DNA from 4 places in the Vallitalea guaymasensis genome. Region 1 is predicted to be linked to each of the others. Evidence: riboswitches for the same ligand, from Rfam matches in the RefSeq annotation. Region 1 holds a riboswitch; each other region holds the start of a gene.

Region 1 (3,221 bases):
GTGATTGGTATCTCTTCCTACTAGATAGGATAATTGTTTTCTGGATAGATCAAGGTCATCTTTATCTATGGCTTTCCAAACTTTCAAAACTTCATCCTTCAAACATTTAGCTGCTAATGATGTATAGAGGAGATAAGTTGTAACAATATCTCTAACATAAGGATGTATTTTACCGCAAGCAAATAATAGAAGAGTAATCATAGATACAGTTATTCCTATTGTTGCAAAAAGCAAGATGAAGCCACCTGCTTTTAGAGGTATTTTGCTTTTTCTTATAGTTTTTTCTAGTTTGCTTATTAGTTTTCCTATGTAGATGATAGGATGGGGTATGTTTAGTGGATCCCCGAAAATCCTGTCAAGTATTAGGGCAATACATGTTATTATAATAACTTTCAATGATAACACCTCTTAGATGTAATTTTTTAGCTAACATATTAATGGGGGTCAGGGTAAAGTGTTATAATCACTTGCCTTACCCTGAGAAGCGGTCGGTCTGCGTGATTATAACACTTTACCCTTCTACCCGTAATTGTAGTGTTAGATATATTTATAAATTAAGTAAAATATATTGAACTTGTTAAAATGGTTTATAGCTGTTTAAGTTCAATATGTATAATTAGTTTTGTTTGTCAACTTCTTTTTTTATTGGAACTAATTGTTGTAAATAATGTCTTTTATTTTTTCTAGGTCGATATGTTTACGTACTAGATTTGCTAGTTTATCGTATTCCATGTCTTTTAATTTTGCGTAGTCTATGTTGTTGTTGCAATCTAGTCCTTTTTTCTTTCTTATGTTATCGAGTATTTGTTTTCTTAGTTCATCGTTATCGAATATTCCGTGTAGATATGTTCCGAAAACATTTTTCTTGGCGTTGATGGCTCCGTCTAATCTGTTATCTTGTAGTTTGATTAGGGGAGTACTTTCGCCCATTAGGTAAGTTTTACCCATGTGGATTTCGTATCCGTTTACTTTTAGGTTACAGGATTTTTTTGCGAAGGGGATTTCCAGCATTATGTTTCCTGTTATTTGGGTTGTTTGTTTGATTTCTTCCATTTCTGTTTTTATTTCTAATAGACCTAGACCATTTATACTGTTCATGACAGTTTCTACGCCTTTTTCGTCGGTTATAGTTTCTCCGAGCATTTGATAGCCTCCGCATATACCAATTATGGGGATATCATTTCTGTGGGCTCTATAGATACCTGCTTTTAGGGATGAATTGTGTATGTATTCCATATCTTTTAGGGTATTTTTACTGCCTGGTATGACTAATAGGTCTATGCCTTCAAAGTCTTCGTTTTCTTTTATGTATCTTACGGATACTCCTTCTTCTAATTCAAAGACAGTGAAATCTGTGAAATTGGACATGTATGGTAAACGGAGAACTCCAATTATGATGTCTCCTTCTGCTTTTCTATCAAATCTTTCTGTAACGCTGTCTTCATCATCTATTTTTAATGGTTCAAAGGGAATTACTCCTAGACATGGTATTTGTAGTTTTTCGTAGAACATATCTATGCCTGGCTGGAGAATTTTCTCGTCTCCTCTGAATTTATTTATTATGTATCCTTTGATTCTTTTTCTTTCTTCTGGTTCAAGGAGCATGACTGTTCCATAGATTGAGGCAAATACTCCACCTTTATCAATGTCACCAATAAGTATTACTGGAGCGTCTACCATCTCAGCCATACCCATGTTGACTATATCATTTTCCCTAAGATTAATTTCTGCTGGACTTCCTGCTCCTTCTAATACAATGACATCATACTTGGATTGTAACTTGTTGTAAGCTTCTACTATATGGTCTTTTAATCCTGCTTTTGTGCCGAAGTAATCTTTTGCGCACATATTCTTGAATATCTTACCATTCAATATTACTTGACTTCCAACATCACTTGTTGGTTTTAGTAGGATTGGATTCATTTCGACAGTAGGTTTTATACGAGCGGCTTCAGCTTGTACAACTTGGGCTCTGCCCATTTCGTTCCCATCTTCTGTTACAAAAGAATTTAGCGCCATATTTTGTGATTTGAATGGAGCTACACTAATTCCATCATCATTTAAAATTCTGCACAAAGCAGCAGTAAGTATACTTTTACCAACGGTAGAAGCTGTTCCCTGAAACATAATATTATTCATTTTATCACTCCATTTTTTTATGCTAGATGCATTTTTATTAGTACTTTCTAATCTTTATCAAGTTATTGGTTGTAATAAGGAACTTACAATATTTTTTGCTCTAATGGGGGATAATGTTTGCAGAAATGTTTAAAGAATTAATATATGTACCATAAATATACATTAAAACAAACCCATATCTCCACACGCAATCTGGATTTAATATACATAGTAATCCATGTAAGTATCCTGACTTATACATAAGCCTAATGCAATGCCTTCCCAAATGCTGATTCAGTGGCTTTTATTGCATTAGTAGTAAATACAGTAGCGGTGGCTGTACTGGATTTTCACCAGTTTCCTTATAAATATAGATTACTTAACTCACTTTTACATATTATAAATAATATTGGTGAGCATATATTAAATTATATATATGAAATCATTATATTCTATAACAAATATAAAATCAATAACTTGACACAAATAAGTTTTTGGATTATACTCAAGTTAATTATTTAGATGTTTGTCTAATAATCTAATAAGTATATAAGGAGTGATTTAATATGAAAAGATTTATTATTTCATTAACAATAATTGCAATGATATTAGTTGGTTGTAAAGGGACTGAACAACAAAATAATGAAGATGCCCAAAACGTGATTAATGATGAACAAGAAGCAAAAGATGATACTACTGATGAAGGTCAATCAGATAATGATGTATTGGTAGATGGCACTGAAGAAGAAATTGCTACAAGCCTGAATAAAGCTTTTATGGATAAAAATTTTGAATTCGTTAGTAACAACTTTAATTATTCTGCTCAATTGAAACAAATGGTTAATGTAAAAATGCTAAAATCAGCAGACAGCCAGATTAATAATTTAGCTGGTGAATTTGAAAAAGTATTATCTACACAAGTAGTGGAACAAGATAATAATAAAATAGTTATTATAACAAATAAGTATAGTAAATCTAATATCAACTGTACTGTATCATTTAATAAAGATAAGGTTATTGAAGGTTTTTCCTTGACACCAGCTCAAGATGTAGAAGAAGTAAGTGTTCCTGAGAATGTTAAAGAAATAGCTGTTGAATTTGGT
Region 2 (3,221 bases), 2.6 Mb from region 1:
CAGTAGTTGTGTTAGTAGATGTAATACTGCCAAGCATTGTACCTGTTAATGTCAACTTGTTATGTGAATCATTATAGTCTGCAAATGACAATTTGTTTGTCTTGTCTAAAGCAGGGTTACCGTTTCTTCCTGTAAAGTAGTTACAATTAAGTGGGAACCAGCTGTGATTATGGAAAGTATTTTTTGTGATTGTTCCAGTTGCACTACCAGTATAATTAATAGAATCTAATTTCCCAAGATTATTTCCTGCTTCTGTATATTTTGTATTATCATTAGGATTAGGATTTTCATAAGTTAAACTAAAGTTCTTTTTAGTAGTATTTTCATAATATAATGAACCTGCAATATCATACCAAGTATCAGGATTTCCCTGACTATCAGCTTGTGCTACTTGAATACAACCTGGTTCAGAGTTATTCCAGAAAGCATTACCATATACTATAAAATCCACACCATATTTATTATTAGGGTCGTTATCAATATTTTTCATATCAAATACTGTATATCCACCAAAATATCCTAGTGATACACCTGTAGATGAAACATTATCTGCCATTAATTTAATACCATCTGTACCTGAAAGATAGATGTCTCCCCATCCACCAACAGTCACACCTTCATTAGTAAACTGACCAGGAGCAGGTAAAAATGCGTAAACAGATGGATCTCCTGCAACGATAGGAGCATCACAAGTGAAGGCAAAATCGTATATTCTCTCTGCACCATTTTTTGCAACTTTAATCGAGAAACTGTGATTTCCTGCTGTACTTGCAGAAATTACATTACCTGCAAATGAAATATTGGAATCAGTAGTACTATAAGTTACTGTTGCATCACTTGCCATAGCAACAGGTTCTATAATGAAAGTAGCTGGAACAATATCACTACCTGTAGTTGATATCAAAGTATAGCTTGGTACATAAGGATCAAAAGGAGCAGATACTGCTACACTTTCATTAAAAGTTACTTTACTAAGAAGAATATCATTATTGATAGAAGCATTAATGATAGTTTCTCCCAGAGCTACTTTTTCAGTAGCTTTCACAGCATTATCTGAACCATTTAGTGCATTTACTGCGCTACTTGTATTGATACCAAAGGAATCAGCTATAGCTATGACTTTTTCTAATCCTTCATTTAGCTCTGTTGTATAAGCATCATAATCAGCTACAACTTCTATAGGCATATATGTACTAATACCGCCAGTACTTTTCATTTCAATACCAGCATAATCTGATAGCTTTACTGGTGTTGTTAATGGAGTACTTAAATTCTTAGGATTAACTGTTACATTTGCATTTCTAACAAATGGTACACACATGTTAATACTTTTTTCTAGTCCTTTCCAAGTATATTCTTTACCATTTAGAACCTTAATTTTACCATCTGCAATTATTAAACTATAATCACTAATTGTAGCTAGTACATCTGTCTGATAGTTGTTAATAGTGTAATACTGTATATATGCATTGTCTGGAACAATACAACTGCCAGGTGCTACAGCTCCCATTTTTCCATTAATCTCATATAATACTGTCCATGGATAGCTTTGACCTGTAATACGAGTATATATACTTTCTACTGTGTCTCCGTCTTGTGTATTTACTGTAGGATTTGGATTTGTTGCACCTGATAAATAAACTTCTACATTTGTAGGTGCTGCTGCTTTTGCAGTAAGAGGCATCATTGTAAGAATCATTGCCACTGCAAGTAAGATTGCACAACTTTTTCTTTTGCTTCTTGATAAAATCATTTTCTTTCCTCCTCGAATTTTGTTTACTTAGTCATATGTTCCGTGCACTAAAAAGGACACTCCTAAGAGCGCCCTGACATACTTGGTTTAGAACATAAAGATTCCACCTATTTATGCCTTCCAACCTCAGGGATTTGCATTACATTTTAACAAACAGAGTGAGAATATCCCGACTTAGCCATTTGCCACTTACAGTGTGGTTTTCCTACTAAGACACCTTCCCGATTATTCCACAACTAAAATGGAATTCTCAGTGGTATATTGTCCTTTCGTTGACATTACGGTTGCTGAGACAGTGTCGGATTTTCACCGAAGAATATTTAATATTCACTCACAACTAATTATTGTGACCTTCCTCTCAAACTGCCTTTATTAAATTTTTTTGTAAATACCTACAGTAGTACACTTGATACATATACTATTAGGTCCAAGAAAAAGCAAAATAATATTTTCTCTTTCTCGACAGCTACATTGTAACATTTTGTTTGATTAATGTAAATAGTTATTATAATATATTTTAACTATTAAAAAATAACAGATAAATATTAATTTATATACTATTCTAGTATATTTTTATAAACCATATTATGTTTATAACTTAAAATAAGGTCATTGAAAACTTAGATTTCCAATGACCTTATTTTATATTACATTGTACGAATTATATACATTCATATTTTCTACTTATCACCTAACATTACTTTATTAACATCATATCCAATTGACCAGGTATACTAGGAAATTCTACAGTTGATATAACGTCTTTATTATATAATGCTATTTGCTTTTGATATGATATTGGTATGTACATTGCACTTTCATGTAATTGTTTTAAAATACTATCATAACAATTCTTAATTTCTTTTTCATCATTTATAGAGAATAGCTTTAATATTTTTTCATCTAAATCCTTTTTATTATCTAACCCTTGCTGTGCAGGATTGTCTAGACTATAACTCATCATACCACCGATATATGTATGTGGATCATATGGAGCTGCATAAGTTGCATTGAAAGAAAGATCAAAATCACCTTCAAATCCTCTTGAACCCCAAACCATTAACTCAACACCATCTAATTTTACATCAATACCTATCTCTTTCATTTGAGAAGCAAAAACTTGAGCAATACTTTCTTCTGCACCTCTACCTGTTACATACATAAGATTTAATGAAAGCTTATTACCATCTTTCTCTCTGATTGTTTTACCTTCTGGTAATGTCCATCCTGCTTCATCTAAGATCTTACAAGCTTCTTCTTTATTATATTCGTAAGGTTCCACTTCTACATCACAGTAAGTTAATGATGGATTTAATATTGTATCCGCTTTGTTTTCTATATCTAATAGAACTGTTCCTATAATAACTTTTTTATTAACTCCACATAATATGGCTTTTCTTACATCCATATCTTTTAATACTTCATTAGCTGTATTCATTAAGATACTTCTAGTTTCTGATTCACTTTC
Region 3 (3,221 bases), 360 kb from region 1:
TGCCATAGGATTCTTGAAAACTCCTTGAAAAGAACATCCAACTACAGCTAATGCTCCTCCAGTAAATAATGCAAGTATTATTCTAGGCAACCTTAAGTCAGCTATTATTTTTATATGTGATTCCTTAATACCATCAAGGGAAATCAAATCATTTATTAATGGAATTTTACTTAATAATATTTTGCTGCTGTCAACAAAATCTATTCTGACAGAACCAAATCCACATGCAATAATAATTACTGCTATAAGTACTAATAAACTTATTATAATATTACTTTTTCTAAATATCTTCATAGTCTTAACCTGCTTTACTTTAGTATGTCATTTCTATTTATAACACAGTAAGTCTATGCTTATATTTAACATAGACTTACTTAAAGTATACTATAATTCTAATCTATTTACATTATTTAATAGCATCTGGATGAATTATCTTAACTAAATTAGTCAATCCATCAACTATTCTAGGTCCTTGTCTAAAGAATAGATTTTCATCAATTTCGTATAATTTTCCTTCTTTGACAGCAGTTAAATCCTTATATCCTTCTAATGATTCTAACGTAGTTTTAGAATCATACTTATCTGAACATATGACAATCTCAGGGTCTTTATCAACTATCTGCTCAATACTATATGCCCAACCTGTAGCATCTTTCGCTATATTGTCAGCTCCAGCCAAAGCCATGGCTTCACTTAAGAAGGTATCTCCAGTAGCTGTAAAATCTCCACCTTCTCCATATCCTACTACAAAATATGTTGTTGGTTTTTCTTTTCCTTCTATTGCTTTTTGGATTTCTCCTACTTTATCTTTCATACTAGTTACTAATTCATTTGCTTCTTGTTTTTTATTAATAACTTCACCAAGTGTACTTATATAACCGTATATTCCTTCAAAGCTTTCATTCCAAGAAAGTGATAAAACAGTGATACCTTGTTCTTGTAACTTAGCTACAGCATCATCTTTTACATGAGCAGATGTAACTACAATATCAGGATTAAGGTCTACTATTTTCTCAATATTAAATTCTTGTAAACCACCAATTGATTCTATATTCGCTACTTCACTTGGATAGTCACAAAAATCTGTTCTACCAATTATTTTGTCTCCTGCTCCTAGAGCAAATATTGTTTCTGTAAATTCTGGTGAAATTGAAACTACAGTTTTTGGTTCTTTTTCAATTGTTATTTCCTTACCATACTTATCTGTTATTGTTAATGGATATATATCTGATTCGCTACTAGTATCTTTTTCCTCTTCATTACTAGTGGTTTCATCTTTCTTATCATTAGTATCCTTATCTTCATTAGTATCTTTGTCTTCATCAGTCTTTGATGTATCATCTTTTTCTACTTGATTCTCTTGATTGTATGTATCATCCTTTGGTGTCTTCTTGCCGCCACAAGCAGCTAAACTAAAAACGAGTACTGAAATTAACATAGTTGTCAGTAACAGCTTTAATAATTTTTTCATCCTTTAAACCTCCATAATATCTTCTTTAATAAGAAAAGTGATTGACACTCGGTATACTCATGTAGCATTTTCCATTTATAAGCAACAAAAAACTGTGCTAAGGCACAGTCAGATTACAAATAAATATGTGAATCTACACTCTCCCACCGAAAGCTTAAAACTTATAAAAAGGCAGGTCTCCTGGCTTATGGCTTAACTTACTCTCTAGTCTTCTCAGTTTCCCAATGACATTTTAGATTTCATACCATTTACAGTAGCGGGGGCTGCAGTGGCATTTAACCACTTTCCCTTTTAACTCAACGAGTACCTTTTCATCTATTAAATTTTAGTATCTTATGTTATATATAAATATATCCAAAGATAGTTTTATTATATACTTTAATATAAATATGTCAAGATAAAACTAGTTATTTAAGTTTTCCATTTTTTATCTAGATTAGATTATATTGCAAGTAAGTCAGAAATAGTGTTTTGTTCTGACTTGGTTATTGCAAAATAGTATATGTATATGTTACGCCAGCTACTTGCTCGTCCTGAGCTCAACGAATAATAATGGACATCGAGTCCATTATTATTCCTGACAGTCCAGTAGGGCTGTCAGATTAAAGCTGGGTTCGGCGTCCTGCCTCACAACTCCACATATACATATACTATTTTGCTTCCTAGCATCTACAATATAATCACAAAACACTTTTTTTCTAATTAACATAACTAACGGCTATAAATGTTTTTTTTAAAAATGTACTAAAACTATTTAACCTTCCCCTTTATATTGTTGAAATGCTCTACAATTTTCTTTTCATACCCTTGTTCGGTAGGGTTATAATATATCTCATCAACAAGTTCATCTGGTAAATATTGTTGTTCTACGTAGTGATTTTCATAGTCATGGGCATATTTATATCCTGTTCCGTGACCTAGTTTTTTTGCACCACTATAATGGCTGTCTTTGAGATAAGATGGTATTGTGGTAATCTGAATTCTTTTCACATCTTCCAATGCTTTATCAATAGCTACGTAGGCAGCATTGCTTTTTGGGGCGCATGCAACATAAGTAGCTGCCTGGGATAATATTATCCTACCTTCAGGCATACCTATGAAATTAACTGCATCAGCGGCAGCCATTGCAACTTGTATCGCCATAGGATCAGCATTTCCTACATCCTCGGCAGCACATATAACGATTCTTCGCGCTATGAATTTGGGATCTTCTCCTGCATAAATCATTCTAGCAAGATAATAGACTGCTGCATTTGGATCTGAACCTCTCATACTTTTTATGAAAGCTGATATGGTATCATAATGATTATCTCCGTTTTTATCATAATTGATAACTCTTTTTTGTATACATTCAGATGCTACATCTATATCTATGTTGATTATTCCATCTTCATCTGGTTCAGTGGTAAGAACCCCTAGTTCAATGGCATTAAGAGCGGCTCTTGCATCTCCATTGGCTCTATCGGACAAGAACTCTATGGCTTCTTCATTGATCTTGGCATTAAAAGTGCCTAATCCTTTTTCTTTATCCTCAATGGCTCTCATTATGAGCTTTCGAATATCTTTGTTTTCCAAAGGCTTTAGTTCAAAGACTCTAGACCTGGATACTAGCGCACTGTTTACCTCAAAATAAGGATTCTCTGTAGTAGCACCGATAAGTGTTACGGTACCATCTTCAACATATGGCAGAAGGGCGTCCTGCTGTGCTTTATTGAATCTATGAATCTCATCAATGAACAGGATAGTGCTT
Region 4 (3,221 bases), 680 kb from region 1:
GGTGTAACAAGGAAATCATAGTCAGGAAAGACTACTAGAATAAAGACTGCGCCCAATCCTGCCCCAGAGGATACACCAATAGTATTAGGTGAGGCTAGGGGGTTTCTCATTACCCCCTGCAAAATGCCTCCAGCCAAAGACAAACATATACCAACAGTTCCAGCTACAAGTGACCTTGGAACTCTTACTTTCCATATGATATTTCTATTGACACCTGTTTCATCAATAAATATAGCTTTTAATATTTCTGGAACTGATATCTTAAAAGCACCTAAACTAATACTGAAAAGAAATGATATGAAAGTAATAATTAGCAAAATTATTAGTACGGTAATCTTATAAGAATGTCTGTTTTTTAAATCGTTCATTATTTAAATACCTGAGGATATAATATTTTAGCTAAATATTCAAATGCTTCAGGATATCTTGCATTAGGCTTGTAATGGAATAAATCTGATGGAAGATAGTGTACATTACCTTCTTTTACTGCTGTAAGTGTAGCCCATGCTTCATTTGATTCTAAGTCATCATTTATACGAGTTTTAACTTTTTCAAGATCCCCCATAGTAACAACTAATATTACATCAGGGTCTTTTTCAAGGATTTTTTCCAAACTAAAATCTACTTTTGAACTATTTTCAACTGGTGAGTCAGTAATTATATTGTTAGCTCCAAGCATCTCTAGCATGTTTCCTACTAGACCTGTTGAAAGTTCTGCTTTTACATATTTTGTAGAACCGAATAAAATAAATACATCAGGTTGCTCTTCTTTTTTAGCTTTTTCACAGATTTTATTTACATTTTCCTTGAGAGCTTTTACTTCTGAATCGTAAATATCATCTCTACCAGTGATTTTTGTAAATAATCTTAGTGCATCATTAAATCTTTCGTAAGGATTATTACTAACATCGACATATGCACATTCTATATTATTGCTTTTTAATATATCTTCCATTTCTACGTGTTGACTTCTAGTAGAACTTAGTATAACTAGGTCAGGTTCTAGAGATAATACTTTTTCAACACTAGGTGCGTTTACTTTACCAACTTGTTCAATATCTTTAGCGGCTTCTGGAACATTAGTTGAACCGCTTACTCTAGCAATGGCTTCTCCACCTGCTAGATACCAGATATCAAGAATAGAATTCATAAGTACAACAACTTTTTTTGGATTTTTAGTGATTGTTTGTTCATTACCCATTGGGTTTAAATATGTAATAGTTGTGTCAGTATCTTTGATTATGAATTCTGGTAATTCTTCTGAATTTTTATTGACAGAGTCTTTTCCTGAATTATCTTTTGTTGTTTCTGAATCTTTTTCTGTATCCTTATTTTCATCAGTTGTTTTTTCAGTGCTGTCTGGAGTAACAGTAGTTTTTGATGAATCCTGTTTTGAACATCCACTGAATGAAGTAACGGTCAATATAAAAATCAATAAAATAGCAACACGTTTCATATTTTTCATTATTAAGTCCTCCTAGAAAATCTTTTAATAGTAGCTTGTATTAATTCAATAGTTTTGAAGGTTTATCTTCCATGAAAATAAGAATAGCTAACGGTTTGTAGAGATAGTAAAAAATAAAAAAACTTACAACTATCAGTTGTAAGTTATATTAACGAATTAAATAATTTATAATAAGATAAATTTATTAATCAATTAATGTAATCGTATCTTCCCACCGAAGTTAGTTACATGGATTTTAAAGGCAGGTTTCCTGACTCGTAGCTCAATTTACTCTCTTAATCTTCCCAGTTTCCCAGTGATATATCTAAGATTTCATCCCTACTTACAGTAGCGGGGGCTGTAGAGGATTCACACCTCATTCCCTATTATCTTTTAATGTTGGACTTTGTTTGAACAACATTATAAAGCACCCTTAAATAACTATTAAATTTTAAAGAAATAGTATCATAGTTTTGTAGTAATGTCAATGTGATTTAGAGTTGTAATGCATTATAAAAATAAAATTATGTTGTGCAGGTAAGTCAGAAAAATTATTTTGTTCGGACGTGGTATTTGCAAAATAGTATATGTTATTTTCTTCTAAAATAGAATGATACATTAATGATGTTTTATTGACATGAAGCTACAGATGATTTATTATTAGATTAAATTGAATAATGATTAGATAGCGATGTATGTTTGAGGATATTTTGGATATCTTCAAAGGGAATCAGGTTGGAATCCTGAACGGTCACGCCACTGTGTAAATGATTTCTGTTATATTATGGAAGTTATTGAAGTCAGAGTACCTATTTAATCTTATACACTTACGTTATTTTACGTAAAAACTTTGCGAGGGACAGAGGGTGTAACTATTTATTATATTATTAATAAATATTGTATATCATGCTCTTATCTCGTTGTAGGTAAGAGTTTTTTATTATATTTAAGTTGAATTAAAAGGAGGAAGTTGTTGTGGAGAAGAAAAAAGCGATATTGGTTGCGAGTTTTGGAAGTAGTTATGAAAATGCAAGAAAAGAGCAGATAGAACCTATAGAAAAGTTGATAGAAAATACTTTTACTGATTATAAGGTGGTACGTGCATTTACATCCAATATGATAATTAGAAAGTTGAAAAAAGAAGGTATTCATATTGATACACCAGATGAAGCTTTGAAAAAATTAATTGAAGAATTTGAACATATAATTGTTCAACCAACCCATATAATACCAGGTTTTGAATATGATAAGATAAGAACTATAGTAAGTAGGATGAATCATAACAAGAATGTACATATTTCACTTTCACAACCATTATTATATCATAAAAATGATTATAGAGCGGTTATAGAAGCATTAAAGACTTATATTCCTAAGGTAGAACCTAATGAAGCGGTTGTATTACTGGGTCATGGTACAGAGCATTATGCTAATACCAGTTATTACTATATGCAATATCTTCTTGAAAATGAGGATTTACCAGTATTTATGGGGACTATAGAAGATGGTATAGAACCAGTTATAAAAAGGTTGAAAAAGGGTAAATACAGTAAAGCTGTTCTAATGCCGTTCTTGGTTGTTGCAGGAGATCATGCACACAATGATATGGCAGGTGACGAGGAAGATTCATGGAAGAATATATTAATTGCTAACGGTATTGAGGTTAGAGCAATAACTAAAGGATTAGGTGGTAATGAAGCCATTAGAAAAATCTATCTTAATCACTTGAAGGAAGCAGTGAATAACCAATGAGTGCTAAGGCAAAACCTAGATTAAT

Evidence for each region. A riboswitch is a leader RNA that binds a small molecule or an ion and turns the genes downstream of it on or off. The one in region 1 is predicted to bind cobalamin.
Region 2: it holds a riboswitch for cobalamin, as region 1 does, so the genes downstream of both, HYG85_RS03265 (hypothetical protein) here and HYG85_RS14490 (cobyric acid synthase) in region 1, are expected to answer to the same signal.
Region 3: it holds a riboswitch for cobalamin, as region 1 does, so the genes downstream of both, HYG85_RS16010 (ABC transporter substrate-binding protein) here and HYG85_RS14490 (cobyric acid synthase) in region 1, are expected to answer to the same signal.
Region 4: it holds a riboswitch for cobalamin, as region 1 does, so the genes downstream of both, HYG85_RS17300 (ABC transporter substrate-binding protein) here and HYG85_RS14490 (cobyric acid synthase) in region 1, are expected to answer to the same signal.

What each region holds. Positions count from the first base shown of each region.
Region 1 covers NZ_CP058561.1:3,360,111-3,363,331, reverse strand. The annotation lists gene cbiB (adenosylcobinamide-phosphate synthase CbiB) at 1-396, opposite strand, end outside; gene HYG85_RS14490 (cobyric acid synthase) at 652-2,139, opposite strand; cobalamin riboswitch at 2,341-2,516, opposite strand; gene HYG85_RS14485 (alpha/beta hydrolase) at 2,685-3,221, shown strand, end outside.
Region 2 covers NZ_CP058561.1:726,380-729,600, forward strand. The annotation lists gene HYG85_RS03265 (hypothetical protein) at 1-1,753, opposite strand, end outside; cobalamin riboswitch at 1,919-2,067, opposite strand; gene nikA (nickel ABC transporter substrate-binding protein) at 2,451-3,221, opposite strand, start outside.
Region 3 covers NZ_CP058561.1:3,722,450-3,725,670, reverse strand. The annotation lists gene HYG85_RS16015 (FecCD family ABC transporter permease) at 1-294, opposite strand, end outside; gene HYG85_RS16010 (ABC transporter substrate-binding protein) at 407-1,471, opposite strand; cobalamin riboswitch at 1,625-1,797, opposite strand; gene HYG85_RS16005 (replication-associated recombination protein A) at 2,222-3,221, opposite strand, start outside.
Region 4 covers NZ_CP058561.1:4,042,611-4,045,831, forward strand. The annotation lists gene HYG85_RS17295 (FecCD family ABC transporter permease) at 1-368, opposite strand, end outside; gene HYG85_RS17300 (ABC transporter substrate-binding protein) at 368-1,465, opposite strand; cobalamin riboswitch at 1,689-1,894, opposite strand; cobalamin riboswitch at 2,129-2,275, shown strand; gene HYG85_RS17305 (sirohydrochlorin cobaltochelatase) at 2,420-3,196, shown strand; gene HYG85_RS17310 (cobyrinate a,c-diamide synthase) at 3,193-3,221, shown strand, end outside.